Simiduia agarivorans SA1 = DSM 21679: one gene and its partner. The protein of the gene in region 1 interacts with the protein of each later gene in a pairwise test. Links are inferred from orthologs where the notes say so. Each region holds a gene or a part of one and is shown on either strand. Other genes may lie near its edges.

Region 1 (5,090 bases):
CCGGCTACGCCAAACACCCCATTGTGGAAATGCTGATTCCGTCGGTGGTGGACGATACGCTGGCACCCAAGGGCCAGCACGTGGCCAGCCTCTTCTGCCAGCAATTCGCACCGCAGCTGCCCAATGGCGACAGCTGGGACGACCACCGCGAAGCCGCGGCCGACACCATCATCGATACCGTGACCCGCTACGCACCCAATTTCAAAGCCAGCGTGATCGCCCGCCAGATCCATTCGCCACTGGATCTGGAGCGCAAATTCGGGTTGGTGAATGGCGACATTTTTCACGGCGCGCTGGGTCTGGATCAGCTCTGGCTCAACCGCCCGCTCATGGGCCACGCAGATTACCGCACGCCCATCAAAGGCTTGTACCTGTGCGGCTCAGGCACCCATCCGGGCGGCGGCGTCACGGGTTGCCCAGGGCACAATGCGGCGAGGGAGATTTTGAGGGATCTGTAATCGGACACGAATGGTGGAATGCGCTGTGCTTATTCCACCCTACGGCGCACATCCCGGCGGTGGTGTCACGGGCTGCCCGCGACACCATGCGGCGAGGGAGGTTTTGCGGGATCTGTAATCAGACACGAATGGTGGAATGCGCTGCGCTTATTCCACCCTAGGGCGCACATCCCGGTGGTGGTGTCACGGGCTGCAAGGGACACAATGCGGCGAGGGAGATTTTGCGGGATCTGTAATCAGACACGAATGGTGGAATGCGCTGCGCTTATTCCACCCTACCTATGGTGTGCTGTAGGGTGGAATAAGCGCAGCGCATTCCACCATCACCCATCAATGAAACTTCCCCGCCCCATCCCCGTCACCCATGGGCGCACCCATCTGGTCGCCCATCAGGTAACCCTGCTGCTGGCAATCAACAATAATCTTGTGAATCTGCTCAAGGGACGCGGTCACGAAGTGGGCAAACTGCTCGTAGCTCACGCCGGCGCCGGTCATTAAGGTATCGCACAGCACCAGCCGTGGAATGCCTTCATCAACCACGTCGAGAAACGCCTTGATGGTGGGGAAGCCCATGTTCAGGAAACTCAGCTCGGCGTTCATGCCCAGCAGGATGGAGGGCCGGATTTCCAGCTCCACGCTCAGCAACACCCCTTCCGGCTCCATCAGTAGGCGGGCATCCAGCACGCCCTCCTCGGATTGCACGGCCTCCAGATGCAGGCCCGGGCACTGGCCGCACAGGTAACACACCTGGCCCATGCGCTTGAGCCACTGCTCAATGGTATCAATATCGGGTAATTGCAATTCAGACATGGGACCTCCTTCCGGGCGGGCAGGATACGCCCGCAACCACGAGCAGTCTATTGAAAAACTCCTTGCATGCTCAGGTTTTCAGGCTGGCTTGTAATTTAGGCGCCGTTTTGAAGGTGTGTGTCCACCCACCGAAAAACGGCAACGACAAGTACGGACCAGCCTGAAATCCCCGAAGGGCGAGGCCTGAAGCGCACACCTGCTGCGCTTTGCCTCTAGCAAAGGGAACCACCCTGTGCGTCGAGGCAAAACACAACATCTGCGCGCTTCATGCCTCGCTGAGAATACAAGGGGTTTATCAACAGCCTGCTAAGCTTCAACCGTGTATTCATGTATACTCGCGCCCCCGAATGCTGGCGCCACAACGAGGAAATGCCGTGTTTACTGAATTAGGCCTGGACGAACGCTTGATCAAGGCCCTGGACGCCCAGTCCATCACCGATCCCACCCAGGTACAGAATGCCGCCATTCCTGCAGCCCTGGCAGGCAAAGACCTGTTGGTGATGTCGGAAACCGGCAGCGGTAAGACATTGGCTTTCCTATTGCCCCTGGCACAGAAGCTTCTCAATAATGACAATCGCAACACCGGCACCCTGGCGCTGATTCTCGCGCCCACCCGCGAGCTGGCCAAGCAGATCCTGAAGGAAGCCAAAGCCGCGCTGAAATTCACCCACCTGAAGGTGGGTATTGTGTCCGGTGGCGATGACTACAAATTCCAGGCCGCGCAGCTGCGCAAAAACCCGGAGATCCTGATCGCCACCCCCGGCCGCTTGCTGGAGCACTTCAACCGTAATCTACCGGCCATGGACGACTTGCAGGTACTGATTCTGGATGAAGCCGACCGCATGCTGGACATGGGTTTCCACGATGACATGGTGTCTATTTGCAACAAGCTCGCCGCCACCCGCTCTACCTGGTTGTTTTCTGCCACCTTATCGCACATGGGTTTCAATACCCTGGCGAAAGAGCTGACCCGCGAGCCGGAAAAAATCAATCTGAGCAGCGGCCGTGAATCCCAGGCCAATATCCGCCAGCAGGTGATCCTGTCTGACGGCGCCAACCACAAACAGAAAACCATTACCCAACTGCTGAAAACCCTGAGCTACGAGCAGGCACTGGTATTCACCAATACCCGCACCCAGGTGGATCATCTGTGCCAGTATCTGCGCGCGCAGGAAATCAAAACCGGTGCCATTCACGGTGAAATGGCGCAGGAAGACCGCAACAAGGTAATGGAACTGATGCGCAAGGGCCATGTGCAGGTACTGGTGGCCACCGACGTGGCCGCCCGCGGTATCGACATTGGCGGCATTGAGCTGGTCATCAACTACGACATGGCGCGCAATGGCGACGACTACACCCACCGCATCGGCCGCACCGGCCGCGCGGGCGCCGAAGGCACCGCCATCAGCTTTATCACGCCGCAGGAATGGAACCTGAAGGCCGGTGTGGAGCGCTACCTGAGCACCCGCTTCGAACAAATCGAAATTCCCGGCTTTGAATCGCGCTACAAGGGCCCGGAAAAAATCAAAGCCTCCGGCAAAGCCGGCGGCCCGAAAAAAGCCGATAAAAAAGCCGCCAAAGAACGCGCGGCGAAAAAAGCGGCCAAAGACAACAAACCCAAACTGCGCGAACGCGACCAGAAAAATATCGGCAAGCGGCGCAAGCCCAGTGCGGTGCAATTGGGTGATGGTTTTGCGCCACCTACGGGCATCAAGAAAAAAGGCCCTGGGGTAGACGAAGATTAAAAATAACGCCTGGCAATGCCAGGCGTTTTTTCATTCAGTGCGCTCAACCACCAAACTGATAATAGGTCGGCGCCCCCGGCCCCACCGGCAGGCCAAATACAAACACCCACAAATAAAACAACGTCACCCAACCCACAAAAAACACCAGGGTATAAGGCAGCATGGTGGCGATCAATGTCCCTATCCCCAGATCTTTTTTGTATCGCGCCGCTACCGCTAAAATGAGCCCGAAATAACTCATCATGGGCGTGATCAGGTTGGTGACCGAATCCCCAATGCGATAGGCCGCCTGAATCACTTCCGGCGAGTAGCCCACAATCATCAGCATGGGCACAAAGATGGGCGCAAAAATGGCCCACTGGGCCGAAGCCGAACCGAGTGACAAATTCACAATGGCGCACATGGCGATGAAGAAAACGAATAATTCCGGCCCGGTCAGGCCAATAGTCTGCAAAAAGGTCGCGCCTTTTACCGCGATGATGGAACCCAGGTTAGACCAGCCGAAAAATGCCACAAATTGCGCGGCAAAAAACACCAGCACAATATAAAGCCCCAAAGCACTGATGCTCTTGGACATGGCGTTAATCACATCGCGCTCGTTTTTCATGCTGCCGACAATGCGGCCATACACAAAACCGGGAATGGCAAAGCTGATGAAGATGAATACCACAATTCCCTTCAGGAAGGGCGAGCCCTCCACCAAACCGGTATCCGGATGACGCAGCGGCCCCCATTCGGGCACCACGCTCAGTGCCAACATCACCGCGACACCGGCAAAGGCCACGCCGGCCCAGGCCAGGCCTTTTTTTTCGATCGGCAGCAAGCCTTCCAACTTCTGTTCTTCCAGATCAACACTGGCCTCGGAGCGGTCGTATTTTCCAAGCTTGGGCTCCACGATTTTTTCCGTCACAAAGGCACCTAATGCCGAAATAACGAAAGTACTCACAATCATGAAAAACCAGTTGGCATCGGGGCTGACGGTGTAGTTGGGATCGATCAGATTGGCGGCAGACTGGGTAAAACCGGCCAATAAAGGATCAACCGTTCCGATCAGCAGGTTGGCACTGTAACCACCGGACACGCCGGCAAACGCCGCTGCCAGCCCCGCCAACGGGTGCCGGCCGAGCGAGTGGAAGATCACCGCCGCCATGGGGATCAACACCACGTAACCCAACTCAGATGCGGTATTGGACACAATGCCGGCGAACACGACCGTCACTGTCACCATGCGACGGGACGCGCCCATGACCAAGCCGCGCATGGCGGCAGAAATGAGTCCGGAATGTTCGGCCAGGCTCACGCCCAGCAATGCCACCAACACTACGCCCAGTGGGGGAAAGCCGGTGAAGTTGGTTACCAGGTTGGAGACAATCCGCTGCAGCCCGTCAACGCTCAGCAGGTTCACCACCCGGATGACGCCATCTGCCGCACGCCCCGCAGCGCCCTCTGGCCGCGGATCGACGGCACTCACCTCAAAATAGGACGCAATCCCACTGCCAAACACCACGGCTACCGCGAAACAGGCAAACAAGGTCACAGGATGTGGCAGCAGGTTACCCAGGTATTCAACGGTATCGAGAAAACGGGTAAACCAGCCGCGCTTTCCGTTTTCGGCATCAACTACTGCCGCTTTTTCATTCGCAGCCATTTTGGCTCCTTTTTTCACGCTGTTTTATAACCGGCACCAAATGACAAACCTGCTAAAAATGCGCCCTTCACAGCAACAATTCATTAACTGAAGTGCGAAGACCAAACGAACATTTCAAACGGGAAATGAAGACGGCAACCAGAATTTGAGGATCGAAAATGTACCACAACTTGAAGCCGCTTTGGCATTAAGCGGTATCCCACATAGCCCGATGAAATCCACGCCCTGAATGTCTGACCCTGTAGAGAATCAACATGAATACCGGACTGTGCAGGCACTGGGCAAGCGTGTACCAACGCCCCTGACGACCCCACCAACTTTTAACCTCTCCGCCCAAACCATCTGACCAATAATAAAAACAGGTACGATAGTTCAGACCAATAAGGGTGTAAAAAACAACGCATCTGATGAGCAATTTAAACCTATATA
Region 2 (4,173 bases), 640 kb from region 1 along the record:
CATGCCGGAGATATTCAGGAACACATTGGCGATACCGGCCACAAACGCTACCAGTAAGCCCACCATCAGGAAGCCGCCCATGAAGGACAGGTCTTTACGGGTGGTCAGTACATAGCCGGACAGACCGAAGAAAATCAGCGCGGTGCCGCCCAGTGCCATCAGCACAGGTTGAATGCCCGCGGTAGCGGATACCATGCCCACGATGGGGCCCGCGGTAAAGCCCAGCCAGCCGGTCAATGCGAAGACCCAAACGAGACCCATCGCGCTGTTCTTGTTTTTCTCGGTCAACCAGAGAAAGGCAATATAGGGCAGCAACATCCACAAGCCCAGGTAGGGCACGCTCAGTGCGATTGCCACAACGGCCATCAATGCGCTGAAAGCAAAGGTCATACCCAGCAACATGTAGGTGTTGCGCAGGACTTTGCTGACTTCTGCACTCTGGGCTTCTGCCGTCGCAGTTTGGTTGTAAAGCTCTTGCATGGTCATCTCCGTGAAAGGCAAGTTGATGAGCACAATCTTACAAAGGCCGCAGGCGTTTGCAAGGTATTTAGCGAGTAAATTGGGGCTAAGCGGCTGAATTTCAAGCCAAAAGCATCAATGGGGTGGTTGGTAATACGAGGGGGGGGAAGTGGCGGAAGGGGTGGGATTTGAACCCACGGATGCTCGCACATCGCCGGTTTTCAAGACCGGTGCATTCGACCACTCTGCCACCCTTCCGTAGCAGGCGCAGATTATACAGGCCGCCGGCCAGTTGGCAAGCGGTAAGTATTTATTTTTTATGAAAAAAATCCCTTTACTCGCAGACTGATCAATCGTCGCGCTGTATGGCTGAAAAAAGCGCAGCGCGGTGCCTTGAATCCGCTGGCTGGCTCATCCGTCGGCCCATACCGGGTTATGAATGTAGTGTTTGAGCAAACAAAAAAAGACCGGCTCAAGGCCGGTCTTTTCAGCAAGTCAGGTGTTTTAAGCCTGGCGTTTGTTACGCGGATCGTTGGCCGGGCGGCTCAAGTCGCGTGGTGTGCGTTCAACTGCAGCAGGCAGCGCCGTGTTGAGCGGTCGGGCACCGGATTTGGGGCGTGTCTCGGTGGTGATCTGCACGCTGCTTACCGGTTTTGGGTTAGCGCGCGGATCATTAGTTGCACGGCTATAACTTGCAGGTTGCGCTTCCGGGGTTGCTTCAACAGTCTCTGCTGCGTCAACCTCGTCCTGTTGGACGACAGTGTTGTCATCTGCAGATTCCACCCTGGCGTCACCGTCGGTTTGCTCGGCGGATTGCTGAGTGTCCGGTTCGGTAGCAGCGGCGGTTTGCGTTGCCTGCGGCTGTGTTTCGATCACTTCTTTTGCTTCAGCTTCCCCGGTAAGAGGGGCCTTGGCGGCAGGTTCGGTCTCTGCTGCGTCGATCGCGGCGACCGGCTCTGCTGGCGTAGTCTGCACTACTTCCGCTTCAGGTGATACTTCGCGGGTTGCCGGTTCAGGCTTGCGTTCTTCTGTTGATGCGGTTTCAGATTTCGGCTCTGCCGTGTCGTTGCTTTCGCCGTTGTCAGGTTTTTCCTGTTTAGGCGTTCGACGATTGCGGCGGCGATTTTCCTGTGGCTCGCTATTCTCCTGCGTTTCTCTTACAGGCGACTCGGTGCTGGCGGTAGACTCCGACGAAATTTCATCATCGGATTGCTGCTCAAATTGCTCCACCTGATCCGAGCGGCGGCCACGACGGCGCTCCTGATTGCGTCCACGACGGGAGCTGGGGCGACGCTGCGGCTTGTCTTCCGAGTTGCCGTTGTTGTCGTCAGCTTCGTTTTCGTTGGCAGCGACCGATTGTTCCTGGTTGTTGCTCTCCTGATTGTTGCTCTCTGCGTTGTCATTGTCGTTGTTACGACGGCGACGACGACGACGGCGACCGCGCTGTTCATCCTGATTGCCGTCGCTATCGTCGTTGCGATTGTTGCGTGGCTTGTCGGACTTGGCGTCGGTTTTATTGTCGTTTTTGTTTTCGGTCTCTTGGTCGCCTTTGTTACGACCGCGACGGCGATTGTTGGTGTTGCGGCCACGGCCCTGGCGACGACGGTCGTTATCCCGGGCTTTGGTCTTTTTGGGTTTTGGCTTGGGTGTAAACAGGGCGATGATGGCCGCAATCCACTGGGCAATCAGGCCGGGTTTAGGCGCCGGGGCCGGTGCTGGTTGAGACGGCGCAACCAATTGTACCGCTGCTTGTGGCAGGGGCTTGGCCGGTTGCATGTCGTTATCGGTTTCGGTTTTTTCCGCCGGGGTATGGATCTTGTAACTGGTCTCGAACGTGCCTTCGTCGTCATCGCGCAGACGCTGGACTTCGAAGTGCGGTGTTTGCAACTCCGATTTCGGCACAACAGTTACGCGAATGTTGTTGCGCGCTTCGATTTTGCTGATGGTTTTGCGTTTTTCGTTCAGCAAGTAGGTGGCAACATTGACCGGAACAATGGCGCGGATTTCTGCGCTGCGCTCTTTTTGCGCTTCTTCTTCCACCAGGCGCAAAATTGACAGCGCCAGTGATTTGGTGGAGCGGATCGTGCCTTGGCCAGAGCAGCGCGGGCATACCTTGGACATTGTTTCTTCCAGGGATGGGCGCAGGCGCTGGCGGGACATTTCCAGCAGGCCAAATTTTGAAATGCGGCCCACCTGGACACGGGCGCGATCCATTTCCAGTGCTTCGCGAATGCGGTTTTCCACCTCGCGCTGGTTCTTGGCATTTTGCATATCGATAAAGTCGATAACAGCCAGACCACCGATATCGCGCAACCTTAATTGACGGGCGATTTCCGTCGCTGCTTCCAGGTTGGTTTGCAGCGCGGTTTCCTCGATGTCGCCGCCTTTGGTGGCGCGCGAGGAGTTGATGTCGATAGAAACCAGGGCTTCTGTGGGGTCAATCACAATGGAGCCGCCCGAAGGCAGTTTCACTTCGCGCTCAAACGCGGTTTCGATCTGGCTTTCAACCTGATAGCGGTTGAACAACGGAATGTCGTCTTCATACAGCTTGATTTTGCTGTGATAGTTGGGCATTACCTGGTTGATGAAAGTGCTGACCAGGTCATAGGCTTCGCGTGTATCCACGATAACTTCGCCCACGTCCTGACGCAGGTAGTCGCGAATGGCGCGGATGATGACATTACTTTCCTGGAACAGGAAGGCGGGTGCCTTATTGCCGGATGCAGCGTCTGACAGGTTGCCCCACAGTTGAACCAGCCAGTCCAGGTCCCACTGCAATTCTTCGGAGCTACGGCCGATGCCCGCCGTGCGGACGATGATGCCCATGCCCTGGGGCACGTTCAGACCATTGATCGCATCGCGCAGTTCAGCGCGTTCTTCGCCTTCAATGCGGCGCGAGATGCCACCGGCGCGCGGGTTGTTTGGCATCAATACCAGATAGCGGCCGGCCAGACTAATAAAGGTAGTGAGTGCGGCGCCTTTGTTGCCGCGTTCTTCCTTGTCGACCTGGACAATGACTTCCTGGCCTTCTTTCAGCAGATCTTTGATCTTTGCGCGGCCGTCGAGCTCTTTGGGTGATTTGCCAAAGTATTCACGGGATATTTCCTTCAGGGGTAAAAAACCGTGACGTTCAGCACCATAGTCCACAAATGCCGCTTCGAGGCTGGGCTCGATCCGGGTAATTTTTCCTTTGTAGATATTGGCTTTTTTCTGTTCGCGATTGCGGTTTTCGATGTCGAGATCGTACAGCCATTGGCCGTCTACGAGCGCGACGCGCAACTCTTCGGGTTGAGTTGCGTTGATGAGCATTCTTTTCATGCTGTGCCTAATTTACAGGGCGCAGCGAGCAGTTTTGCTGTGTCTGGCTGTGTTTATGTTGCGCAGCGAATGGCTGTCGCAAAGAGTGCAACAGTCAGATGCAGGCCTGCCCATCGCGCCTTGTGCGATGTGATGCATGCCTGATTGTCTGTCGCGGCTCTCTTCAAAACTCATTTCCTGTACCGAGTTAACCCGGCAGGTCTTTTATTGGTCTGCTTTTTGGCAGACATGGTTTGTCAGTTCGGTTGCTGACGCTGCGGCACAGGGGGCTTTCATCACGGGGCAGCAACTGGCTGCGGCATGCTGAGTGAGCGATCATCCCTGGCGGCAGAGAGTGAGTTCTAAACATTCAGTCCAGTACAAAGCGCGTCTGTTCGCGCGCGTTGTCACTGTGGA

What was found. The genes of interacting proteins can lie anywhere in the genome.
Region 2: the proteins of M5M_RS00775 (region 1) and M5M_RS03665 interact in binary tests that used the Escherichia coli proteins (3 or more experiments, as listed by UniProt). The link is inferred for Simiduia agarivorans SA1 = DSM 21679 from one-to-one orthologs.

Annotation. Positions count from the first base shown.
Region 1 is NC_018868.3:166,362-171,451, reverse strand. The notes cover bases 956-3,827. They hold M5M_RS00775 (DEAD/DEAH box helicase), read left to right. Parts: upstream 956-1,642; coding sequence 1,643-3,013; downstream 3,014-3,827. Other genes in these bases: M5M_RS00770 (AbgT family transporter), read right to left, coding at 3,057-3,827; M5M_RS00780 (YbjN domain-containing protein), read right to left, coding at 956-1,268. In the rest of the region: M5M_RS00785 (phytoene desaturase family protein), read left to right, coding at 1-458; more of M5M_RS00780, read right to left, coding at 789-955; more of M5M_RS00770, read right to left, coding at 3,828-4,661. UniProt on the Escherichia coli protein: DEAD-box RNA helicase involved in the assembly of the 50S ribosomal subunit at low temperature. Exhibits RNA-stimulated ATP hydrolysis and RNA unwinding activity. Acts before DeaD.
Region 2 is NC_018868.3:806,592-810,764, reverse strand. The notes cover bases 764-4,173. They hold M5M_RS03665 (Rne/Rng family ribonuclease), read right to left. Parts: upstream 3,778-4,173; coding sequence 964-3,777; downstream 764-963. Outside these bases: M5M_RS03675 (Bax inhibitor-1/YccA family protein), read right to left, coding at 1-480. UniProt on the Escherichia coli protein: Endoribonuclease that plays a central role in RNA processing and decay. Required for the maturation of 5S and 16S rRNAs and the majority of tRNAs. Also involved in the degradation of most mRNAs.